Regions from separate parts of the Corallincola luteus genome, predicted to be linked through region 3. Evidence: predicted binding sites of a transcription regulator. Region 3 holds the regulator's gene; each other region holds the start of a gene.
The links. Region 3 encodes sigma-54, which starts transcription at its own class of promoters, with help from an activator protein. Its sites were predicted from a motif close to GTTGGCACGNNNNTNGNNT; they were not measured.

Region 1 (7,596 bases), on a different contig from region 3:
TTGATTGATAAAATCGCGGTTCGCTTGCGACCAGGCATTAGCTTGTGCCCACGCCCAATTCTTATCGTCTTTTACCTGCGCTTGGTGGTGTTGGGAAAGCAGGCTACCCCAAGAGAATGAGAAAGCTATCGTATTGGCGGTCATAAGCGCGCTCTCCTTTTTGACAAGGCGACGACTTTACGTTCATCGGGCAACCCAGTTAGGCTACCGGGCGGATTCAGCGCTCGTCCCTCAGCATTAACGATGGCCGTTTCGACCGGACAGATACTGGCGCATTGCGGATCAGCGTGGTGCCCGACACACTCATTACAACGATGCGGTAAAATTGAGTACTGCTTAGGCCCTACCGTTATCGCTTTTTGTGGGCAAACCAGCTTACACGCATTGCAGCCGATACAACTTGCAGTGATTTCGAAAGCCATTAGCACACCTCCCCTATCTCACTGCTCACCGTCCCCTGTGTTGAATTTTCACAGAACCGTTGCCATTCAATTGCCAACACCTCATCAATAGCCTGCATTGCATAATCGGTAGATGGGGCGACACCATGCTGCTCTAAAGATTGCCAAGGCCCCATTCCAATACGGGAGCACAACACCTGATCACACCCCTCAAGGCTACTGATCAAAGTGGACATACGCTGCTGTTGGTTAAGGGATTCATCATCACACTCGGTGCTACCCAAACAGTATTGATCGACATCGCGATCTGGCTGCCTGACGATGCCCGCCTGAGTCAGTTGATAGACTTGAAAATGCGTAGCATGGCCGAAATGCTGATCAATCAGCACGCCGCTCTGGCTGGCCACGGCAATATATCGCTCTGCCGCCGGCAAAGCGCTAGTGCCACACGCGCTAGACCCGTCATCATCAAGGTCCGCATGACAATCTTGCCCCAGCTTACCTACGGCATCAGCGCGGCACTGCTGACAATGGCTCATCTGCTCCATCGACTGCCCCGCCGCTTCACGAGCCGCGGCAATCTCAGATTCAGTCGGGCTTCGCTGCCCCATTAAACCAAAGTAAGTACCGTGTTCCGCTTCTGCGATCAGCGGCATAACGTTATGCAACATAGCGCCTAGGCGTTTCACCTCTTGCGCGACTGCCGCAACGTGATGATCATTGATCCCCGGGATCAGTACGGTGTTGATCTTCACCAACATGCCGAGGTCCGCCGCCGCCTTTAAACCAGCCAGCTGACGGTCAATCAGCGTTTGTGCCGCAACACGACCACGTAAACGTTTATGGTTAAAATAGACCCAAGGATAGATCTTGCTGCCGATATCAGCGTCGATACAGTTAATAGTGATGGTTAGGTGGTCTACACCCACCGCCTTTAGGTCATCAACGTGATCAAGCAGATTTAAGCCATTGGTTGAGACACACAGGTGCAGCTCATGTTGTAGCGCTGCCACCGCTTTCAAGGTAGCTATGGTCGACTTTGGATTAGCCAACGGATCACCAGGCCCAGCGATCCCAACGACACGGGTTTCTGGGATCCGCATCTTCACTTTTTGATAGCGAGCCACCGCTTCCGCTGGTGACATCAGTTTTGAGACAACGCCCGGACGAGACTCATTACTGCAATCAAACTTACGATTACAGTAGTTACATTGAATGTTACAGGCGGGCGCTACCGGGAGGTGAATACGCGCGTACTGGTGTGCCTGTTTTGAATAACAAGGGTGCGTTTCAATCTTAGCTTGTTGAGTTGCTAGCAGCTCGCCCATCTGAGTCCTCCACATACATCCTGGTGACTAGGTCACCCATCCGTTTCAGTCAATTCACTTACATAAGCTAATGCAAAGGACCCGCCAACACGTTAATAGTTATTTTTCAATAAGTTAAGAAAGGAGTCGAGAGTGATGTACCTCACAAACATCACATTTGTGAGGTACCTGACATTAGAGTTGTCGCATTCTGATATTCATCGTTTGTATTCGGTAAGCGATCTGTCTTGGAGTCATATCCAGCAGGCGTGCGGCTTTCGCTTGCACCCAACCCGCCTGCTCCAATGCAGCAACCACCCGCTCACGTTCATCTATTTCAGGATCTTCCAGGTCCGTTTTCGCTAAAGTGGCAGTCAAGTTAGGCGCAGAAGAAGAGAGTTTCATCGGCGCATCAACGCCGCCAAGCATGATCAAATCCTGATCGATACTGCCCTCTTCACTCATGATGGACGCCCGCTCCAGCATATTTTCCAGCTCACGGACATTACCTGGCCAGTGATATCCCATCATGGTTCGGATCGCGCCATCGGTCACCGACAGCTCACGGTTTTGTACCTTGGACAGTTTTTCAATCAGAAACTTGGTCAACTCCGGCAGATCTTCAATACGCTCCCGTAGCGGTGGCGGGTAGATAGGCATCACGTTGAGTCGATAATAAAGATCTTCCCGGAACCGTTCCGCACGCACCTCATCTTCAAGATTACGGTTAGTTGCCGCAACAATACGCACGTCAACCTTTAACGTTTGCGTACCGCCAACCCGTTCAAATTCTCCCTCCTGCAGGATCCGCAAAAGCTTGGCCTGAAACGCTGCTGATATCTCCCCCACTTCATCAAGAAACAGGGTGCCGCCATCGGCCATCTCAAATCGACCTTTACGCTGCTTTACCGCCCCGGTAAACGCCCCCTTCTCATGACCAAACAGTTCCGATTCCAACAGGTTGTCTGGCAGTGCAGCGCAGTTCAACTTAACGAAAGGCCCGTTTGCTCGTGGCGAGTTATAATGAATGGCATTAGCGATCAACTCCTTACCTGTGCCTGACTCACCCCGCACCAATACGGTACTGTCCCATTTCGATACCAGGCGCACCTGCTCAAATATCTTGCGCATTGAACGGGTATGGCCAACCATATTGTCGAAGCTGTAATTGCCGCGCACTTTGCGCCGCAAACGATCACGCTCAGCGACCAGGTTGTCATTCTGCTCGGCGACATTTTTTGCCAATAGCACATTTTTACCGATCAGCGTGGCGATCATCTCTACCAGTCGTGTGAAATGCTCCAACAATTCGGTACTGGCGAGTTCTGGCTGCGCGGCTAATACCCCATGTACCGTGCCGTCACGCTGCTTCAACGGCACAGCAATAAACGGTTTATCAAGCGCATACAGTGCTAGCTTATCGGCAAATCGCAGATCATCAGATACCCTGGCCAGCACAATCGGTTGCCCCTGACTCACCACACTACCAATGATCCCTTCACCAGCGCGATATCGCACTGTGCCAGTCTGTTGATTGGCGTCTTGTTCCGGTGAATGCAAAGCGTCGATCACCAGCATTTCCCTTTCGCTGTCCAGTAACGCCAACATGCCATGGCTTAACAGCGCGTCATCATGAAGCACCTGCAATACCTGACTTACCGTCTGCGTATAGTCGAGGCTATTGCCTAACAGGCTGCTAACTTTGTACAGCGCAGAAAGGTGCTTTTCCGCAATTTTTTCCGGTCGAGTTAAAAGCGTATCCATGGCTAACTCCTGTCTCTTTCACGTCGCGGTAAACTGATAACGGCTCGGCAGCCCCCTAAAGGACTGCGCTGCAGTAACGTGGAGCCACAATGCTCATTCATCACCTGTTGTACTATGCTCAAACCCACGCCACGGGCGCCGTTTGAAGCAACAGGTTTGGTACTATAAAAGGGTTGAAACGCTTTGATTTTGTTAGCTTGTGGCACACCGGGACCACTATCATCAATCAGCACCACCACGGACTCATCGTCCATATAGGTTTGGATTTCGATCTCCCGGCTTTGCGGCTTACCAAACTCGATAGCGTCGATGGCATTGTCCAGCAGCTGCTTAATCGCCACACGTAACCGGCTCGGTTGGCCATTAATTGAAGGCAGCGTAGCGGTCAGCTTGAGCTGCATCGGAATCGAAGTTTTTAACAGTCGCTGGGTACTCAACGCCGCCACATCATGTACCAGCTGATTAATATTTACCGGCTGTTGCGCCTCTTGTGGTCTATCCGGCAATGCATCACGCAGCTGGTCAACGGCATCGGCGCCAGATTTAAGCGCCATCTCCATCGCTTCTAACCCCGGACATTTACCGGAACGGCCGGTAAGTACGGTGACTGCCGCCTCAATCATATTGATCGGCCCCTGCATCTGGTGGATAGCAGCATGTAACGTCTCCTGCATTACATGCATCATTTCCGACTCAGCCGTCATCCTCTGCAGTTCCGACACCCGTTGCTGCTCCTGATGCCGCTTCTCTTTGGTGTGTTCGCTGATGGTCAACACCAGATAATCGCTGGCGGTGGGCGCAAAGTAATCATCCACGCCACTGTCTGCCGCAGAGAACCCCGACAACTTGCAGTAGAACCAGCGCTCGCCCCGAGACTGCTTTAACTCCAGGCTCAGACTGTGTCCTTCAACAAAGCGCCGTGTGCGCAGCTGCTCGGTGGCATTTTCACCCAGTTCCTCTTTCAATTTGGCGATGATCTGTTTCGCCGGCTCTTGTTGAAAATCTGCTGCCAACGCTTTGTAACTTAAGTTATCGAGCACAACCTGTTGGTTTTCATCAAGTAGGGCAATGGCCACTGGCGCGGCATTGAGCACAGCCTCAACCAAGGTTTTTTGATTGATCAGCTTGGTGGTCAATTCGTGGGTTTCGGTGACATCCCGGTGGATCCCCAGAAAGTGGGTCGTTTCACCTTCACCATCGGTCAAGGGCGTTACGATCACATCGGCCAAATAGCGTTCACCATTTTTGCGCCGATTAATTAACCGTCCCTGCCAGCTTCGCCCTTTCTTTAATTGATTCCACAACCCTTGATAAACCTCTGCAGGGGTTGTGCGGTAACTCAGGATGGAATGGTTTTCACCTTTAATCTCCTGCAACCCATAGCCAGTGGTCTGACAAAACCAGGGGTTTACGTAGAGAATATTGGCATCCGTATCGGTGATGGAAATCGCCATCGGCGCCTGTTCTACGGTTTGAATGAATTGGCTAACGGCTGTTTCGCTGCCCACTTCGCCATTAAAAAACGGAGTCATATCTATCACCGCACTTTCTTGCTGTTTGCTCATCCTTTCCTCCACCACACATAAGTGCGAGGTCACCGACATCGCTCATGGTTATCCCTAACTGCAATCACCGTTCCCATCTCGTTGCCAAGGTATGCAAGGGCTTAGCTAAAGAAGCCTTTGTTTGATTTGTGACAAACCCACACAAATTAACCTTAAGGTTTGTCGCATTTAGTACGCCTATCGATGGGCCGTTCTATTCATATCCCCAGTTAACACCGCACCAGCAAAGGGAAAAACGCACTTTGATGATGCACGCCTAGCAATGGCACAGCCCATGCAGAGGGGATAAGGAGCTGTCAGTAGGCCAAGCGATTGGTTTCAACGAACGCAGTAGGTGGTACCCAACGTTCCCCCTAATCCGGTTTTGGGTACCTCTGTGTTTTCTTCATCTAAACAGGAGCCCTGCTATGAGCGACTATTTCCTACTGCTGGTCGGTACAGCACTGGTCAACAATGTGGTGCTAGCTAAGTTTCTCGGCCTCTGCCCTTTTATGGGGGTATCCAACAAAATCGACAGCGCGCTAGGGATGGGATTGGCCACCACGTTTGTTCTCTGCCTCGCTGCAATATCAGCCTGGGTGATTGAACGCACCCTGTTGCAGCCCCTCGATTTAGGCGTGATGCGGATCCTGGCATTTATTCTGGTGATCGCAGCAGTGGTGCAGTTCACCGAGTTGTATATACAGAAGATGAGTCCCGCGCTTTACCAGTCCCTAGGGATCTTCCTTCCCCTAATTACCACCAACTGCGCCGTACTTGGCGTGGCACTACTAGTCGTTCAGGAGCAGATGTCGTTTACCGAAACTCTGGTCTACGGGCTTGGCTCTGCCCTCGGTTTCACTCTGGTGATTGTGCTGTTTGCTGGACTCAGGCAGCGACTGAAATTAGCGAAAGTACCCGCAGTATTCGAAGGGGCACCTATCGCATTTATTACTGCAGGTCTGCTGTCGATGGCCTTTATGGGCTTCGCCGGCATGGTAAAGGCAAGCTAACAACAGCTTAAAGGAGTTAACCATGAGCCTTTTTACATTGATCATATCTGTTAGCTGTTTTATCGCCCTTGGCGCCCTGTTGGGTGGTCTATTGGGCTGGGCATCGCGGGCATTTAAAGTGGAAAGTGATTCCCGTGTCGATGATCTCGAAGCGCTGTTACCGGGCGGACAATGCGGCCAGTGCGGCGAACCTGGTTGTCGTCAGGCTGCCGAAGCCATGGTCGCTGGCACACTGGGGCCGGAATGCTGCCCCCCAGGCGGAAATAGCTTGGCCGCCAGTATCGCCAAACTGCTTGGGGTTGACCTGACGGCCAAAGGTGATGACACCCAATGGGTGGCTTATATAGAAGAAAGCCAATGCTCTGGTTGCACCCGCTGCTTCAAAGCGTGCCCATTTGACGCCATCGTCGGTGCCAGTAAACAGATGCATACCGTCATCAGCCAAGTCTGCACAGGCTGTCGCCTATGTGAAAAAGCCTGTCCACAGGATTGCCTAACCATGCAACCCGTGACGCCTGCCATCCATACATGGCAATGGCCAAAACCCAACGTTGCCTAGGAGTGGCCCATGTTCTCATTCGATAAGCTACGTTCGTCATTGAGTCGCAAGCCTTTTAGCGGTGGTATTCATCCCACGGGCTATAAAGAGCTGTCGCAGCACTCATCGATTACCACGATGCCCCACCCAAAGCAGGTGTTTCTCGGGCTACAACAGCGCAATGGCTCCATGCTGCATACCATCGTCAATGAAGGCGAAACCGTTTACAAAGGCCAGTTAGTGGCCAAGGGTGCCAGTGATATGAGTGTTCCCCTGCACTCCCCAGTCAATGGCGTAGTACGGGAAATTAAACCCCATGTCACCGCTCACCCCTCGGGGCTGAAAGGCGCAACCTTGGTGATTGATGCCAATGACGATCCGCGCTGGGGGATCCCCCATGAGCCATGCAATCCATTTGAACTATCACCTGAAACCATTATTCGACGAGTGCTAGCGGCCGGTGTGGTTGGGCTTGGTGGCGCAGGCTTCCCGACCGGTATCAAGCTCCGCCTCGCAGCACAGAATGGTGTTCACACGCTAGTCATTAACGGCGGTGAATGCGAACCCTATCTAACCTGTGATGATCGTCTAATGCGCGAATACGCGCCTGAAATTGTTACCGGCGTAGAGCTGATGGTGAAAGCCATTGGCTGCAAGCAGGCCATTATCGCCATTGAGGACAATAAACCCGCGGCATTAGCAGCGCTCACCAGCGCCTGTAGCGAAGCAGAACAGGTCAGCATTCAGTCAGTACCTAGCCTCTACCCCATGGGTTCAGAACGCCATCTGATCAAAGCGGTCACAGGCAAAGCAGTGCCCGCCGGACAGCTCAGTACCAGCATCGGAGTGCTGGTGCATAACGTCGCCACCGCGCGAGCCGTATTCCACGCCGTGCGCTATCAACGACCACTCATTGAACGGGTGATCACTGTTTCTGGGGGAGCCGTCGAACAGCCAGCCAATATTGTTGTGCCAATTGGCGCATTGGTATCACAAGTATTAGCTGCTTGTGGTGGCTTAAAAATGGAA
Region 2 (7,596 bases), on a different contig from region 3:
GCCGGATAGGTTTCTTCGTTCATATTGGCGGCGGCTTGCAAGTTATTGTTCACTTGGATCCAGTAAGCATTAATCTTGCTGTCTTTCAGCGCTCGGCTTTGAGCTACCGCGTGTAATCCCGGCTTGGCAGGGATCAAGCCACTTGGCAACTTCCAAATATTCTCCGCGGTCGCGCGATGCTTAGGATTGGCCACGAGCATATCGGCAGGTAAGCGATGGCTAAACGTACCCACTTCACGTGCAGTACCACAAGCCGACGGCTGACCGGTCAGTGAAAATGGACTATTCCCCGGTGTCGATATCTTTCCAGTTAGCAGGTGAATGTTATAAATCAGGTTGTTACACCAAACCCCACGAGTATGTTGGTTGAAACCCATGGTCCAAAACGATGTTACTTTTGTTTTGGGATCAGCATACAGTTTCGCCAGCTTCTCTAAACTGGCTTCTGGTACACCAGAAAGTTTAGACACGTAGGCCGCGTCGTATGTACTGACAAACTTGGCGTACTCTTCAAAAGATATCTTGCTTGAACCACCCGCTTTTCCGGCGTTTTTAGCCTTTTTCTGCAGTGGGTGTTCGTCTCGCAAGCCATAACCAATATCATCGTTCCCCATATGAAAATTGGTATGCTTATCAACAAAGTCCCAGTTCACTTTGTCGTTCTGAATGATGTAGTTAGCGATATAATTTAGCATCGCCAAATCAGTTTGTGGCGTGAATACCACCGGTATATCGGCCAGTTCAAAACTGCGGTGTTCGAAGGTGGACAGCACTGCCACTTTGACATGAGGTGCGCTGAGTCGGCGATCGGTGAGACGTGTCCACAAAATCGGGTGCATCTCAGCCATGTTTGAACCCCACAGCACAAATGCATCGGCAGCTTCGATATCGTCATAGCAGCCCATTGGCTCATCGATACCGAACGTACGCATAAAACCTGCGACTGCCGACGCCATACAATGGCGCGCGTTGGGTTCAATGTTATTAGAGCGGAAACCCGCCTTCATCAGTTTGACGGCGGCATAGCCTTCCATCACTGTCCATTGACCTGAGCCAAACATACCCACGCCTTCAGGGCCTTTCTCTTTCAAAGTTTGCTTAAACTTGTCAGCCATGACGTCAAACGCTTCGTCCCAGCTCACCGGTGTAAACTCACCCTGCTTATCATATTTGCCATTTTTCTTTCGCAACAACGGCTGCGTTAACCGATCCTTGCCATAGAGGATTTTTGACAGGAAGTAACCCTTAACGCAGTTCAACCCCTTGTTTACAGGTGATTTAATATCACCATGGGTGGCCACGACCTTACCGCCCTTAGTGGCAACATTGACACTGCAACCAGTACCGCAAAAACGGCAAGCCGCTTTTGACCATTTCAATTTAGTTTGGTCTGAGGCAGTGATCAGATTACTCGCACTCACAGGTAAGGTAATGCCTGCCACAGCCGCCGCAGTAGCTGCAGCATTGGCCTTAATAAACGATCGACGTGTCACTTTCATAGCGCTTCTTCTCCCACATTAACCGTGACAGGTAAGCTCTCTTCCTGCGCACTGGCATCATCTATCTGGTGAAACACCAAGCTGGTATTTAACACGCCTGGCAGTTCATTGATGTCTCGTATGGCATCTAGTACCGGATGCTCTGTTGCTGTTTCGAGGGTCACCACCATTTTTCCGGTATCGTTGTGGCCTTGGATCTCTAAGCCATGAATATTGGTTAACGCCGCCGAAATCGGGGTTAAGAATTCAGGCTTAAAATGCACCACCAAACTGGAGATATGCACAATATCTGGCTCACTCATTTAGAGCATCCTCTGGTTTAATCACTATCGCCGACGCAGGACAGGGGGCAACACAAGCACCACACCCAGTACACGCCTGCAAATCAATCTCTGGCTGCGCCTTGCCACCAACGTGCAAACGAAACGTAATCGCTCGCGAGTCGCATGGATCGCTGCAGCTTCGACAAAAAATACCTTGTAAAGATAAGCAGCTATCTTCTTGCACTTCTGCCCGATAATCCCACGCCTGTTGATCCTCTTGTCTGCTCAGTGCGTCGGTCTGACATGCATCAACGCAATCACCACAAAACGTACATTCAGCAGCAGAAAAATCGACTTCAGGAAAACCACCGCTACCGATTTTAATCAGACCTGTGGGACACGCATCTAAACAGTCACTACAACGGGTACACAGATCTGTGAATAGATGCTCCGCCTGTCCCCATGGTGGACGCAAAGGTTGAGAAAGGCGTTCCGGCTGACGGAACAATGCACGCCGGGCCAAGTTAACCGTGGTCATCTACTTACGATCCAGGAGGGCCCATCAACAGTTGTGAAAACCAGATAGCGAAGCCATAGGCGGTAACCAAACCCACAGTAATGGCTGGCGCCAACACCACAGTAAGGAAAAGGAACATGCGCCACTCCCAGCGTTTTTGCTGCTCTGGCGATGGTTGCTCTGTCATATTCTGAGACTCAGTCACAAATGCTCCCGCTTGTTAATCTCTATTAAGAGTAACCGCTATCAGATTATTTGCCGCTATCCCTAAAGAGATAAATGATTGGACAAAGAAGCACCACATCAGCATTCTATGATCCTCATCAAAATCAGCCACCTAGCATCCATCATTGTTGAAAAAATGGGCGATAGATAACAGTTTTCTAAAGAAAGCTTAGACCAAACAGGAGGGATAGCGACTTGTCACAGATTGCCATAGCGCCAAGGATGTCTCAGAGTAAAAATGCAAAACAGGGAACGAATTAGAAGAAGTAGAGCGCTTACCTTAGTTTTTCAACAAAACGAAAGCGCTCTGTTCGCATATCAAGCTGTTAACTTTTGCGAGTAGATTAAGCTTATGACTTACGTAGTCTGCGACTAAGCATCATCAGCAACCCTGATCCCAGTAAGAACAGTGGCGCAGGCTCTGGCACGTCAACAGGCTGATCAGAAAAGCTAGCAGCCTGGATGAATACACCCGAATCCAGCGCTGAATCACCCGCATCAGCAATAGCCAATGTGATGCGATAGGTTTCACCGATCACCAAACCACTAATGCTAGCGGTCAGCATGTTAGTAAAGCCATCGTATTCAAATGCAAATTCACCAGCTTCATTACTGTTGTAGTAATTAGAATTGTCTTCATCATTGATGGTATTGATACTCACCGGAATATCAGTGTTAGGAATAACAGCAATGTTTTCTGATTCAAAAATAAATGCAAAAACATCGTTATATGAATCAACAAATTCGCTGTACTCTTCAGAACCGAAGGCATAGTTAAAAAATGCAGAATCTTTATCGCTGGTAAAATCAAACGACAGCAGGGCCGCATCATAGGTCTGCTGACCACTTAGAGTTGACAAAAAAGCATCGCCAGCAGTACCGTTTGACACACTGGTTGCATCAGAGGTGTTGGTCGTTCCGTTAACAGAATTCGCAGCACCTGTCGTCAATACGATACCAGAATCAAAGCCCAAGCCTGACGCTAAACCATCGGTGAAGTAACCTGAAGCACTATTGGCCCCCGTATAGGAAGCGTTAGAAATAACAACGCCATCACCAGCCAAAGACTGAGCCATGTTATCAGCACTATCAAAATCAGTGATAACCATGGCAGAAGCCGAACCCGCGAATATCGACAGTAACGATGCACCAATCAGAGATTGCGTAAAGGTATTCATTTTCTTCATCATATTTCCCTATAAAAACTAAAAATAGCCACTGACAGCGGCTGAAAAATCATTCCATTTGATACTGATGACATAACTAAAATTAGATAATAAACAATTTCTTATGCTCAAAAAGAGCGCATTAATCCAACCCCACTTACCCAGCAGTTGGAATGACACCATCCTGAAGCAATAAACAAGCCAAAATCACAATCACATGTATTTAAATAACTTTTAAGTATTATTTATAACTAAAATATATTTTAACGTAAAATTTGCAGACACTTTAACAGCAGGGTTTATTACTCTGCCATGCTATTTGAAAGCACCAATATTCAATGAATTAGACCAAAAATAGAATAATGGTAGGAGTCAAGCTTCAACCGCCTATTGAAGCCAAATGAGGGGTACTGCCTGCATCTCCTTGATGCAAATAGTGAGTTTCACGCTTGGTCTGTAAGGCAGATTGTAATCTAGCGATTAACTCGCCCTGTTGCTCATCTGCGGCTAAGAGGTCACGCAACTCTACGCCGCCTTCTCCGAACAGACACAAATGAAGCTTGCCTTGCGCAGACACCCGCAATCGATTGCAGCCTGCACAGAAGTCTTTACTGTAAGGCATGATCAAACCCAATTTGCCCGCATAATCAGGGTGCCAAAAACGTTCGGCGGGTCCGGCGTCTTTTTCTCGCAAAACCGATTGCCAGCCTTGCTGCAACATCCGCTGCTTGATCTGCTCTCCGCTCATGTGGTGCCGTTCAAAAAACTGATCCATTTCACCCGTTTGCATCAATTCAATAAACCGCATCTCCACTGGGCGGGTCTTTATCCAGTCTAGAAACTGATCCAGCTCTTTGCCGTTTAAGCCCTTAAGCAACACGCTGTTCAGTTTGACCTGCTCAAACCCGGCATCAAGCGCCGCATCAACCCCGGCCATCACCTCATGAAACAGGTTCTCTCCGGTGATTTGATGAAACATCTTCGGATCAAGACTATCGACGCTGACATTCAGATGGGTCAGGCCGGCATCACGCCACTCTTGCGCATGCTTTGCTAAACGATATCCGTTTGTCGTCAGTGCCACTTTGGTTATCCCTGGCGTATCTGCCACCGTGCGCAACAACTCAGTAAAATCTTTACGCATGGTCGGCTCGCCACCAGTAATACGCACCTTTTGCGTTCCCAACGCGGCGAATGCGCGGGTAATACGCGCCACTTCTGCTTGAGTAATAAAGTAGTTCCGCCCGTTAGGGCGATAGCCATCAGGCAAACAGTAGGTGCAACGAAAGTTACACACATCTGTTATCGATAGGCGCAAATAGTAAAATTGACGGCCGAAACCATCTTCAAGTTGAGTCATGGGCACCTTTCCAAGCATGGGAGGCTGACGCATTTCTACGGCAACCCTGGTGGCGAAATTGCCACGGCCCCCACTCCTTATTACTCAGCCACAGCAGAAAACTTAGGGCGAGAGGGCTCGGTGTCTGCACAGTTGTGCATATTCAAGTCTACCTCATAAACACCGATTAGGAACAATCACCCCTAAGTGGTAATTTGAACTAAATTCGAAACCTATGTTGATTTGTATCAGGTAATTGGATGACCAAAACACTGCAAGACATTGAAACACAACCATCTGTTCCGAAACATTCACTGACTCGGGTGATCAGCCGCACCATGACACTGATGGTAGTAATGGCCGCACTCGCTATCTCGGTGTCGATACTTACCCTGTTACAAAGCCACTCTGACGCCCGTGCGATTAATGTCTCTGGTTCATTGCGGATGCAAAACTACCGCATGGCCTACAGTATCGAAACCAAAGCGCCAGAAGCAGAGATCCAAGCCAAAATAGTGGCATTTGAACACTCTCTGCATGAACCCGCCTTAGCCAAACTATTAGACCGCAATACACCACCGCCACTAAAACGTAAATACCAAGCGATCCTTGATGAGTGGCAAGTGCTTAAAGCACATCTCACTGACCCGGCAAAGCGGCCGCTTTATCTGGCAGAAGTAAAAAGCTTTGTCGACCGTATCGACAAACTGGTGTTTCTACTGCAAAGCCACCTAGAAGACAAAGTGGCTATGTTGGTGCTATTTGAAGCGATCTGCTTGCTGGTACTGCTTGCCACGGCCGTCTTTGCCATACGCTTCGTCAGCAATCAGGTGGTACAGCCGCTTAAGTTACTGCTTCATGCCGCCTATCAAGTGAAGCGTGGCGATTTCTCTGTGAAAGTGAAAACAGGCAAAGCCGACGAGCTCGGTTTGCTGTCTGATGCCTTTAACGACATGGCCGCAGACCTGGCCAAGCTGTACGAAGACCTAAACCAGAAAGTGGCAGAGAAAACTGAAAAGCTACACTTGGCCAACAACACCTTATCAGTACTGTTTCAGTGCTCGGAAGCTGTGCATGTCAGCCATGTTGATGATGCCCAGATCACTGAGCTAATGAACAAAATCATCGACAACACCCGTATCAACGCGATGCAAGCCACCATTAATCCACAGCTGGCCCACGCGCTGCGAGACAGAAGCAGCGTAGGCGATATGACAGTGGGCGGGCCAAGGGTCTGTTTTGCCCTTTACATAAACGATATATCGCTGGGGCATCTGGAATTAATCTCAGCTGAAGAGTTAGATGAAAATGAACTACGACTGATGTCTACCTTCAGCCGGCTGATCTCAAAAGTGTTGCACGTAGAGTTATTGCTGCAGCAAGAGCAGCAGCTTTTGCTGATGGAAGAGCGTTCGATTATCGCCCGCGAGCTGCATGATTCGCTGGCACAATCTCTCTCTTATCTGAAGATCCAATTGACACTACTGCGACGCGCGACCCAGGACGTCGAAGGCCCAAGCAGTGCAATTATGGCGGATCTGAATACCGGCCTAAACTCTGCTTATCGGCAACTGCGCGAACTGCTCAGTACGTTCCGCCTATCGGTGAAAGATGACAACCTAAAAACAGCCATCAGTACCGTGCTCAAACAGTTACAACCTCAAACCGAGGCGCAACTGCAACTGGATTATCGCGTATCTGAATATCCACTACCTCCCCATCAGTACATCCACGTGCTACAGATTGTTCGCGAAGCCGTGATAAACGCCATCAAACATGCTGATGCTAAACAGATTTTTGTGCGCTGTGTTTATGACGGCGAAGGTAAGATCGACATTCAGGTAGAAGATGATGGCAAAGGGATCGGCGGTGAAGTACCGAACAAGCTTCACCACTACGGCGTGGCGATCATGAAAGAGCGCGCGGAATCCCTCGATGGTGAGTTGGAAATTGCAAATAAGCCTGACGGTGGTACTTTAGTGTCGCTCTGTTTTCCAGCGGTTGGTAACAGCGTCACGTAAATAAGGGAGAAGTGATGAGTAGTCAGATGCATCGCGTATTAGTCGTAGATGATCATCCATTGATGCGCAAAGGCGTTATCCAATTGCTGGCATTAGATGAAGCATTTCAGTTAGTTGGCGAGGCTAGCAACGGTGAAGAAGCGGTTGCATTAGCACTGCACCGACGCCCAGACCTTATCTTGCTCGATCTGAATATGAAAGGCATGAGCGGCTTAGACACCCTCAAGGAGTTACGTGCAGAGGGCGTCGACTGTCATGTCATCGCTTTAACCGTCTCTGATGCCTACGAAGATGTCATCTCCATGCTCAGCCAAGGCGCTAATGGTTATCTGCTAAAAGATATGGAGCCAGAGCATATGCTGAGCTCTTTGCGTTTGGCTGCCAATGGTGAGCAAGTGCTGAGTAAAGAGATCGCGGGCTACCTGCTAAAACGGCCACAAGCGGAACAGACTCCGAAAGATGAGAAGCTTAGTGCTATCACCCGTCGGGAAAGCGAGATCCTGGCGCTTATCGCCAAAGGTAACAGTAACCGCGAGATTGGCGAGACGCTGCATATCTCAGAGGGA
Region 3 (7,596 bases):
CCCTACTTATCCCTTCTGAAGTAGGCACTGCATCATATCCCTTGAAAACCGAAATCCAGGTCACTACCAGCGCAAACGCTGCGCTCTTGATAATTCCATTGCCAATGTCTTCCCGCCATTCAACGGAAGAGTTCATTACCGACCAAAATGTACCACTATCAACTCCCAGCCACTCTACACCAACAAGGTAGCCGCCAAAAATACCCACGCTACTAAACATCAATGCCAATAACGGCATGCTAATGATGCCAGACCAAAAGCGAGGAGCGACGATCCGCTTCAACGGATCGACTGCCATCATCTCCAAACTAGAGAGCTGCTCAGTGGCTTTCATTAAACCGATTTCAGCGGTCATGGCCGAACCTGCTCTACCAGCAAACAGCAGTGCGGTAACCACAGGGCCAAGTTCCCTTAAAAGGGCCAAAGCAACCATAGGTCCAATGCTGGCTTCTGCACTGTAGTCCACCAATACATTATAGGCTTGCAATCCCAGTACCATGCCAATAAACAGCCCTGATACTAAGACAATCAACATCGACAAAACGCCGGTGATATAAATCTGCTTAATCAGCAGTGGAAAACCACGGCGTATAGAAAAACGCCCGAATAGCACAGCGGTCAACAATAAAGTAGCCCTTCCTGCGCCCGCCAAACTATCCAATACACCGACGCCTAAGAGACGAATTCTCTCAATCACTTCGGATCAACTCCCTTAAGATCCTCTGCAAAACTATTCGCAGGAAAATGAAATGGCACAGGACCATCATGGGCACCATCTAAAAACTGGCGTACCAGCGGCGACTCTGATTGTCGAATCCGTTCTGGTGTGCCCTGACCAATCACCTTTTGGTCAGCAATAATATAAACGTAGTCGGCGATACTCATCACTTCCGGCACATCATGGGTTACCACAATGGACGTCATATTTAATGCACTATTAAGTGACCGGATTAACTTAACCAATATTCCCAGAGAAATTGGATCCTGGCCAGCAAACGGTTCATCGTACATGATCAGGTCAGGATCTAATGCAATTGCCCGAGCGAGTGCGGCTCGGCGCGCCATGCCACCAGAGAGCTCACTCGGCATCAAATCCCTAGCCCCTCTTAACCCCACAGCTTCGAGCTTCATTAATACGATAGAACGAATCAACTCTTCTGGTAGGGCAGTGTGTTCGCGAATAGGAAACGCCACATTGTCAAAAACGTCCTGCTCGGTAAACAAAGCGCCGCTTTGAAAAAGCATGCTCATCCGCTTCCGAGCCTCATAAAGCTGGTGTCGGCTCATGCTTGGAATGTCGTCACCGTCGAACAACACCTCACCTTTAGTCGGTGTTAGTTGGCCACCAATCAGACGCAAGAGGGTCGTTTTGCCGATACCGCTAGGCCCCATAATGGCAACCACTTTGCCACGGGGAATGGTCAAATTCAGATCTTTATAGATAAATCTCTGGCCACGACGAAATGTAAGATTGCGTATATCAACAACGTTTTCAGTTGCCATGCTCCATAACCTCTACCGACTCTCGGGGCCAGTTGGCCGCATTGTCCCTTTAGCGGGCCGCTGATTGTATCCTTTTTACGTCTCGCGACCAAATCGAAAACTATTCAAAAAACTGTTTCTGATTATTGCTATGTTCGACATATCATTAAAAAAATGTCACTCTCTGCCACCAAAATGGCGCTTTCCTTGCATCTTTTATCAACGGTCAAAGATTAAAACCTTATGCTAATTCCGGCTCTCATTGTCATAGTTTCCCTCATAGTGCTGGTTTGGAGCGCAGACAAATTTGTCTATGGCGCAGCCGGGCTGGCTCGAAACCTTGGAATATCCCCCCTTGTCATTGGCTTAACTGTTGTCGCTTTCGGCTCTTCTGCGCCAGAAATGCTCGTGGCGGCATCCGCCTCCCTGAATGGCAACCCAGACACGGCGGTGGGTAACGCATTAGGTTCCAACATTACTAATATAGCCATGGTATTGGGAATTACCGCCTTAGTACGCCCGTTGAAAGTATCCTCTGCCACTCTCAAACGTGAGTTTCCGCTCTTGCTGCTAATCACATTTGGTGTCAGTGCGATGTTTCTCGATCTCAACCTCAGCATCATTGATGGTTGTTTGTTAGTTGCCGGTCTGATTGCATTTACTGGTTTGATGATGCGTATATCGATGCAGGAAGCCAAGGCTGGAGATCCCCTGATTACGGAGGCTGAAGCAGAGATCCCAAGCGATCTTCCCACAGCCAAAGCCATCTTGTGGCTGGCCATTGGACTTCTACTGTTATTAGGCAGCAGTGAGCTACTCGTCACAAACGCGGTTGAACTGGCCCACTATTTTGGTGTCAGTGATCTAGTCATTGGCTTAACGATCATCGCCATTGGCACCAGTTTGCCGGAGTTAGCCGCCAGTGTGGCCGGCGCCCTGCGAAATGAAGGCGATTTGGCATTGGGTAATATTATCGGTTCAAACATCTTCAATTTGTTTGCTGTACTTGCCATGCCAGCGCTATTGGCGCCAGGTAAAATAGACGAGCAAGCCTTGTATCGCGATATACCGATAATGATTGGGTTAACGGTGTTGCTGTTCATTTTTTGTTATGGCTGGCGTGGTAAACGGATATTGGCCAAATGGGAAGGCGGCCTATTAGCGGCCTGCTTTATCGGTTACCAGATCATTTTATTCAGTAACTTACGCTAAGCTTGGCTATAGCGCACTAAAGAAGCATGTTGAGAGAAGTGATGACAGAAACCGTTCAGACACTTTATGGCCATGTTAAAGCCGACATCTTGGCAAAAGCAGCGCGAATTCGACTACTGATTTGCGATGTTGACGGCGTGTTCTCCGATGGCCGAATTTATCTTGGCAACGATGGCGAAGAACTGAAAGCTTTCCACACTCGAGATGGGTATGGCATTAAAGCCCTGCAATCCTCAGACGTCGCGGTTGCCGTCATCACAGGTAGACAATCGAATATCGTTGAACAGCGCATGACCGCTTTGGGTGTTGCTCATATTTTCCAAGGCCAAGATAACAAAGTGCAAGCATTCTCCAGCCTTCTTACCACGACCAACTTAACGCCAGAGCAGTGCGCTTATATTGGCGATGATCTGGTTGATGCCCCAGTGATGCAACAGGTCGGACTCGCCATCAGCGTGCAAGATGCTCACCCCATGCTCCATCGCTTTAGCCACTATCAAACCGTGATCCCGGGTGGGCGAGGAGCAGTGAGAGAGGTGTGCGATCTAATTTTGCAAGCACAAGACAAATTAGAGACAAGCCAAGGTTTGAGCATATGAACCGGGTTATTCTTTTTACCGTCATACTGTTTGGGGCTGCCATCGGGCTCTACTACTATCAGAGTTTGCTAAAGTCCGAGATCGATATTAATGCGGAGAATCAGGGACAACAGCGGCCTGACTATACGGCCAAAACACTGCGCAGCAGGATTTACAACCAAGAGGGTCAGCTAGAGAATCAAATCTGGGCCAGCAACATGAAGTATTACAATGGTTCGATGACTCTCACGCAATTTGATGCGCCCAAGTTAGTCGTCTACCCAAGCGGTAAGCGTTCTGGTTGGACCTTAAACGCAAGCCATGGTGAATTAGAGCAAAACAACCTACTGCGTTTATCAGAAGATGTTGTGATCACCATGCTAACAGCACAGAATCAAACCAATACCTTACTGACAGATTATGTTGACATAGACCTGACAACCAATGATGTCAGCAGTGATCAACCAGTCACAGTAAAAGGGCCTGGCTACCGACTCGATGGAGTTGGATTAAAGGGCAACGTCGAACAAGAGCACATCGAAGTGCTAAATGATGTAAAAGCGACCTATGAACCTGAAAAATAGATTCACCTTCAGCTTAGTCGGCTTATTGCTGACCACATCGGCTTCCCTAAGCGCCGTTGAAAGTGACTTTCATAAAGAAGTCCGCGTGGATGCAAAACGCCAAAGTATCGATATTCAAAAAGGCATTATCTCCTTCTTTGACGACGTCACGGTAAATCAAGGCACATTACAGATCTTTGCCGACACTTTGCAGGTTGAGCAATCCGCAGGCGCAGGAAAAGAGGTGCTCATCGCTGTCGGTAAACCAGCGAAGTTCAGTCAGGTCTTGGAAAATGGTCAAAAAATGCATGCCGAAGCTGCAGAGATCCGTTACCGATTAGCAGATAACACTATCCAATTAACTGGCGCAGCGGTACTGACGCAGCAAGACAGCGTAGTGAAAGGCGAAACTATTCATTACGATATCGCCAAACAAAAAATGGTCGCAGAAAGTGGCACAGATAAAGATGATCGCGTGACAACCATTTTTCTCCCCGAACAGCTGCAACAACAGCTCGGCGAAAGTAAGGAATAAACCATGGCGACATTGAAAGCCAGTCAATTAGCCAAGAGCTACAAAGATAGACAAGTAGTTAAGAATGTCTCTTTAGCGCTGAATGATGGCCAAATAGTTGGCTTATTGGGACCGAATGGGGCAGGTAAAACAACCACCTTCTATATGGTGGTTGGACTGGTACCCAACGATAAAGGGCGCATCACGATTGACGATGAAGATGTGACCCTTTCACCCATGCATATCAGAGCGCGCAAGGGGATCGGTTACCTGCCACAGGAGTCCTCCATTTTTCGTAAGCTCAGTGTCGCTGACAACATCATGGCAGTACTGCAAACCCGTCCAGAGTTAAGCCGGTTACAGCGCACGGAAACCTTGGAACATCTGCTAGAAGAGTTTAGCATCACTCACATCAGAGATAGCTTAGGTATGTCACTGTCAGGTGGTGAACGCCGCCGAGTAGAGATTGCCAGAGCGCTGGCTGTGGAGCCTAGGTTCGTGCTGTTGGATGAGCCTTTCGCTGGCGTAGACCCTATCTCAGTCACGGATATAAAAAAGATTATTCAACACCTAAGAGACCGTGGTCTCGGTGTATTGATCACTGATCATAACGTGCGAGAAACACTCGATGTGTGCGAATATGCTTATATCGTTAGCCACGGAGAGTTAATCGCCGAAGGAAAACCGGAACAAGTGTTAGCCGACCAAAAGGTACGAGACGTATATCTCGGGGAACAATTCCGGCTATAGTGTAAGTAACCAGCGTTGATACATCGGGCTCTTTTGAGTGCCGATTAACGATGACAGCAACAGCATTATTTTAAATGTCACGGAAGTAGATGAAACCGTCATTACAGTTACGTTTAGGTCAGCAACTCACCATGACGCCGCAATTGCAGCAAGCAATCCGGCTATTGCAATTGTCGACGCTCGACCTTCAGCAAGAGATCCAAGAAGCGCTGGATAATAATCCGCTACTCGAGCAAAACGAAGCGGAAGAAACCAGTGAGCAACTTAATGGTGAAAGCCATACCGCGACAGACAAGCTGGAACAAACCACGGCTAATGCTGAAAATAATCAGTCGGAAGAGCGCGAAGATGCAGCCATGGAAACATCTGAGGCGCTCAACCAACAACAAATCAATGAAGAACTGCCTACCGATACAACCTGGGATGACCACCTTTCAGCAGCGCCCGTTTCAGGTTCCTCGTTCAGTGATGACGCCGACTTTACCTATCAAGGCGAAACCACAGAGTCGTTGCAAGATCATCTGGAATGGCAGATGCAATTAACCCCGTTCACAGATGTCGACAGAGCCATTGCGACATCGATAATCGATGGGATTGATGAATCGGGTTACCTGACGGTCACCGCCGACGATATTCTTACTTCTTTAGGGCAGGAAGATATCGAACTTGATGAAGTAGAAGCGGTCATTAAGCGAGTACAACTGTTCGACCCCATTGGCGTAGGTGCCCGCACATTGCAGGAGTGTCTGCTGGTACAACTCAATCAGTTTGCCAAAGAGACACCTTGGCTAAAAGAGTGCCGCCAGGTTATTGGCCAGTATATTGACCTGCTAGCCAGCCGGGATTATCGCCAATTGATGCGCAAGACCAAACTGAAAGAAGACCAGCTACGTGAAGTTCTGCGGGTGATCCAATCGTTGAATCCGCGCCCCGGCAGCGCAGTGATCAGCGGTGATGAGCAATATGTGATCCCAGATGTGTCGGTAATGAAAAAAGCTGGACGTTGGGTGGTTGAGCTAAACCCTGACTCGGTACCCAAGCTGAAAGTGAATCAGCAATACGCAGCGATGAGCCGGACGGTAAAGAACACCACTGACAGTCAATATATACGCTCTCATCTGCAGGAAGCGAAGTGGTTCATCAAAAGTTTGGAAAGTCGTAACGACACCCTACTCAAGGTCGCCAACTGTATCGTACAGTTCCAACGCGACTTCTTTGAGTACGGCGATGAAGCGATGAAGCCAATGGTACTCAATGATATTGCCTTAGCGGTTGATATGCACGAGTCCACCATCTCTCGGGTAACCACGCAAAAATATATGCATACCCCACGGGGTATTTTCGAACTCAAGTATTTCTTCTCCAGTCATGTCAGTACTGAAAGTGGCGGAGAATGTTCTTCAACGGCAATTAGAGCGTTAATCAAGAAACTTGTGGCGGCAGAAATCCCTAATAAGCCTTTGTCAGATAGCAAGATTGCTGACCTACTGGCAGATCAGGGAATTCAGGTAGCGCGGAGAACCATTGCGAAGTATCGGGAATCCTTGTCTATTCCACCGTCAAATCAGCGAAAAAGCCTGCTATAGCAGGCAATAAAACTAAATAAGGATGAGGTCTATGCAAATCAATCTTACCGGCCATCATGTAGAAGTAACAGACTCTCTGCGAGAGTATGTCGACGGAAAATTTAGTAAATTAGAGCGCCACTTTGACCACATCAACAATGTCCACGTGATCCTCAATGTTGAGAAATTAACCCAAAAAGCCGAAGCCACACTGCACCTAAATGGTGGAGAGATCTTTGCGAATGCAGAGCATCGTGATATGTATGCAGCTATCGACTCGTTGATCGATAAACTCGATCGGCAAGTAATAAAACACAAAGAAAAGCTAAACGCTCACTAGAGATGTCTATGGATATATCATCCATACTTAGCCTGGACTGCACCCGAAGTGCAGTCCATGGTTCAAGTAAGAAACGAATATTAGAAATGGCCAGTGAATTGGCAGCCAAGCACTTGCCAGAACATGGCCACAAAGCCATTTTCGAAAGTATTCTAGAACGTGAAAAGAAAGGCAGTACCGGTATAGGTAACGGCATTGCCATTCCCCACGGTAGGATCACTAACGCCAATAAAGCAGTCGCCGTGTTATTGCAGTGCGATGAGCCTATCGCCTTTGATGCAATTGATAACAAACCGGTGGATCTGATTTTCGCCCTCTTGGTTCCAGAACAGAGTTGTCAGGAACATCTGAAGACCTTGTCGGCTATCGCCGCCAAATTGTCAGATAAACAAGTCCTCAAACAGCTCCGCTGTGCCGCTAACGATCAACAATTATACGAAATCATCACCGATTCATGACCAGCACTGACGTGGCCGCAAAACCCAAACTAACGATTGTCAGTGGCCGCTCAGGCTCAGGCAAAAGTGTTGCGCTTCGCGTATTGGAGGATTTAGGTCACTACTGTGTCGACAACCTCCCGGTAGCCATGCTA

Region 1: the regulator sigma-54 is predicted to act here: its motif matches at 1,800-1,818, upstream of nifB (nitrogenase cofactor biosynthesis protein NifB).
Region 2: the regulator sigma-54 is predicted to act here: its motif matches at 3,858-3,876, upstream of EZV61_RS02400 (choice-of-anchor L family PEP-CTERM protein).

What each region holds. Positions count from the first base shown of each region.
Region 1 covers NZ_SJXE01000007.1:111,106-118,701, reverse strand. The annotation lists gene EZV61_RS13940 (nitrogen fixation protein NifQ) at 1-144, opposite strand, end outside; gene EZV61_RS13935 (4Fe-4S dicluster domain-containing protein) at 141-422, opposite strand; gene nifB (nitrogenase cofactor biosynthesis protein NifB) at 422-1,729, opposite strand; gene nifA (nif-specific transcriptional activator NifA) at 1,904-3,472, opposite strand; gene nifL (nitrogen fixation negative regulator NifL) at 3,475-5,037, opposite strand; gene rsxA (electron transport complex subunit RsxA) at 5,445-6,029, shown strand; gene EZV61_RS13910 (RnfABCDGE type electron transport complex subunit B) at 6,052-6,588, shown strand; gene rsxC (electron transport complex subunit RsxC) at 6,598-7,596, shown strand, end outside.
Region 2 covers NZ_SJXE01000001.1:552,429-560,024, reverse strand. The annotation lists gene napA (nitrate reductase catalytic subunit NapA) at 1-1,499, opposite strand, end outside; gene EZV61_RS02415 (chaperone NapD) at 1,496-1,801, opposite strand; gene napF (ferredoxin-type protein NapF) at 1,794-2,300, opposite strand; gene EZV61_RS02405 (periplasmic nitrate reductase, NapE protein) at 2,305-2,484, opposite strand; gene EZV61_RS02400 (choice-of-anchor L family PEP-CTERM protein) at 2,855-3,691, opposite strand; gene moaA (GTP 3',8-cyclase MoaA) at 4,050-5,030, opposite strand; molybdenum cofactor riboswitch at 5,018-5,165, opposite strand; gene narQ (nitrate/nitrite two-component system sensor histidine kinase NarQ) at 5,270-7,030, shown strand; gene narL (two-component system response regulator NarL) at 7,045-7,596, shown strand, end outside.
Region 3 covers NZ_SJXE01000003.1:69,128-76,723, reverse strand. The annotation lists gene mlaE (lipid asymmetry maintenance ABC transporter permease subunit MlaE) at 1-697, opposite strand, end outside; gene mlaF (phospholipid ABC transporter ATP-binding protein MlaF) at 694-1,503, opposite strand; gene EZV61_RS08395 (calcium/sodium antiporter) at 1,726-2,694, shown strand; gene kdsC (3-deoxy-manno-octulosonate-8-phosphatase KdsC) at 2,736-3,293, shown strand; gene lptC (LPS export ABC transporter periplasmic protein LptC) at 3,290-3,856, shown strand; gene lptA (lipopolysaccharide transport periplasmic protein LptA) at 3,840-4,370, shown strand; gene lptB (LPS export ABC transporter ATP-binding protein) at 4,374-5,099, shown strand; gene EZV61_RS08370 (RNA polymerase factor sigma-54) at 5,189-6,685, shown strand; gene hpf (ribosome hibernation promoting factor) at 6,717-7,004, shown strand; gene ptsN (PTS IIA-like nitrogen regulatory protein PtsN) at 7,013-7,462, shown strand; gene rapZ (RNase adapter RapZ) at 7,459-7,596, shown strand, end outside.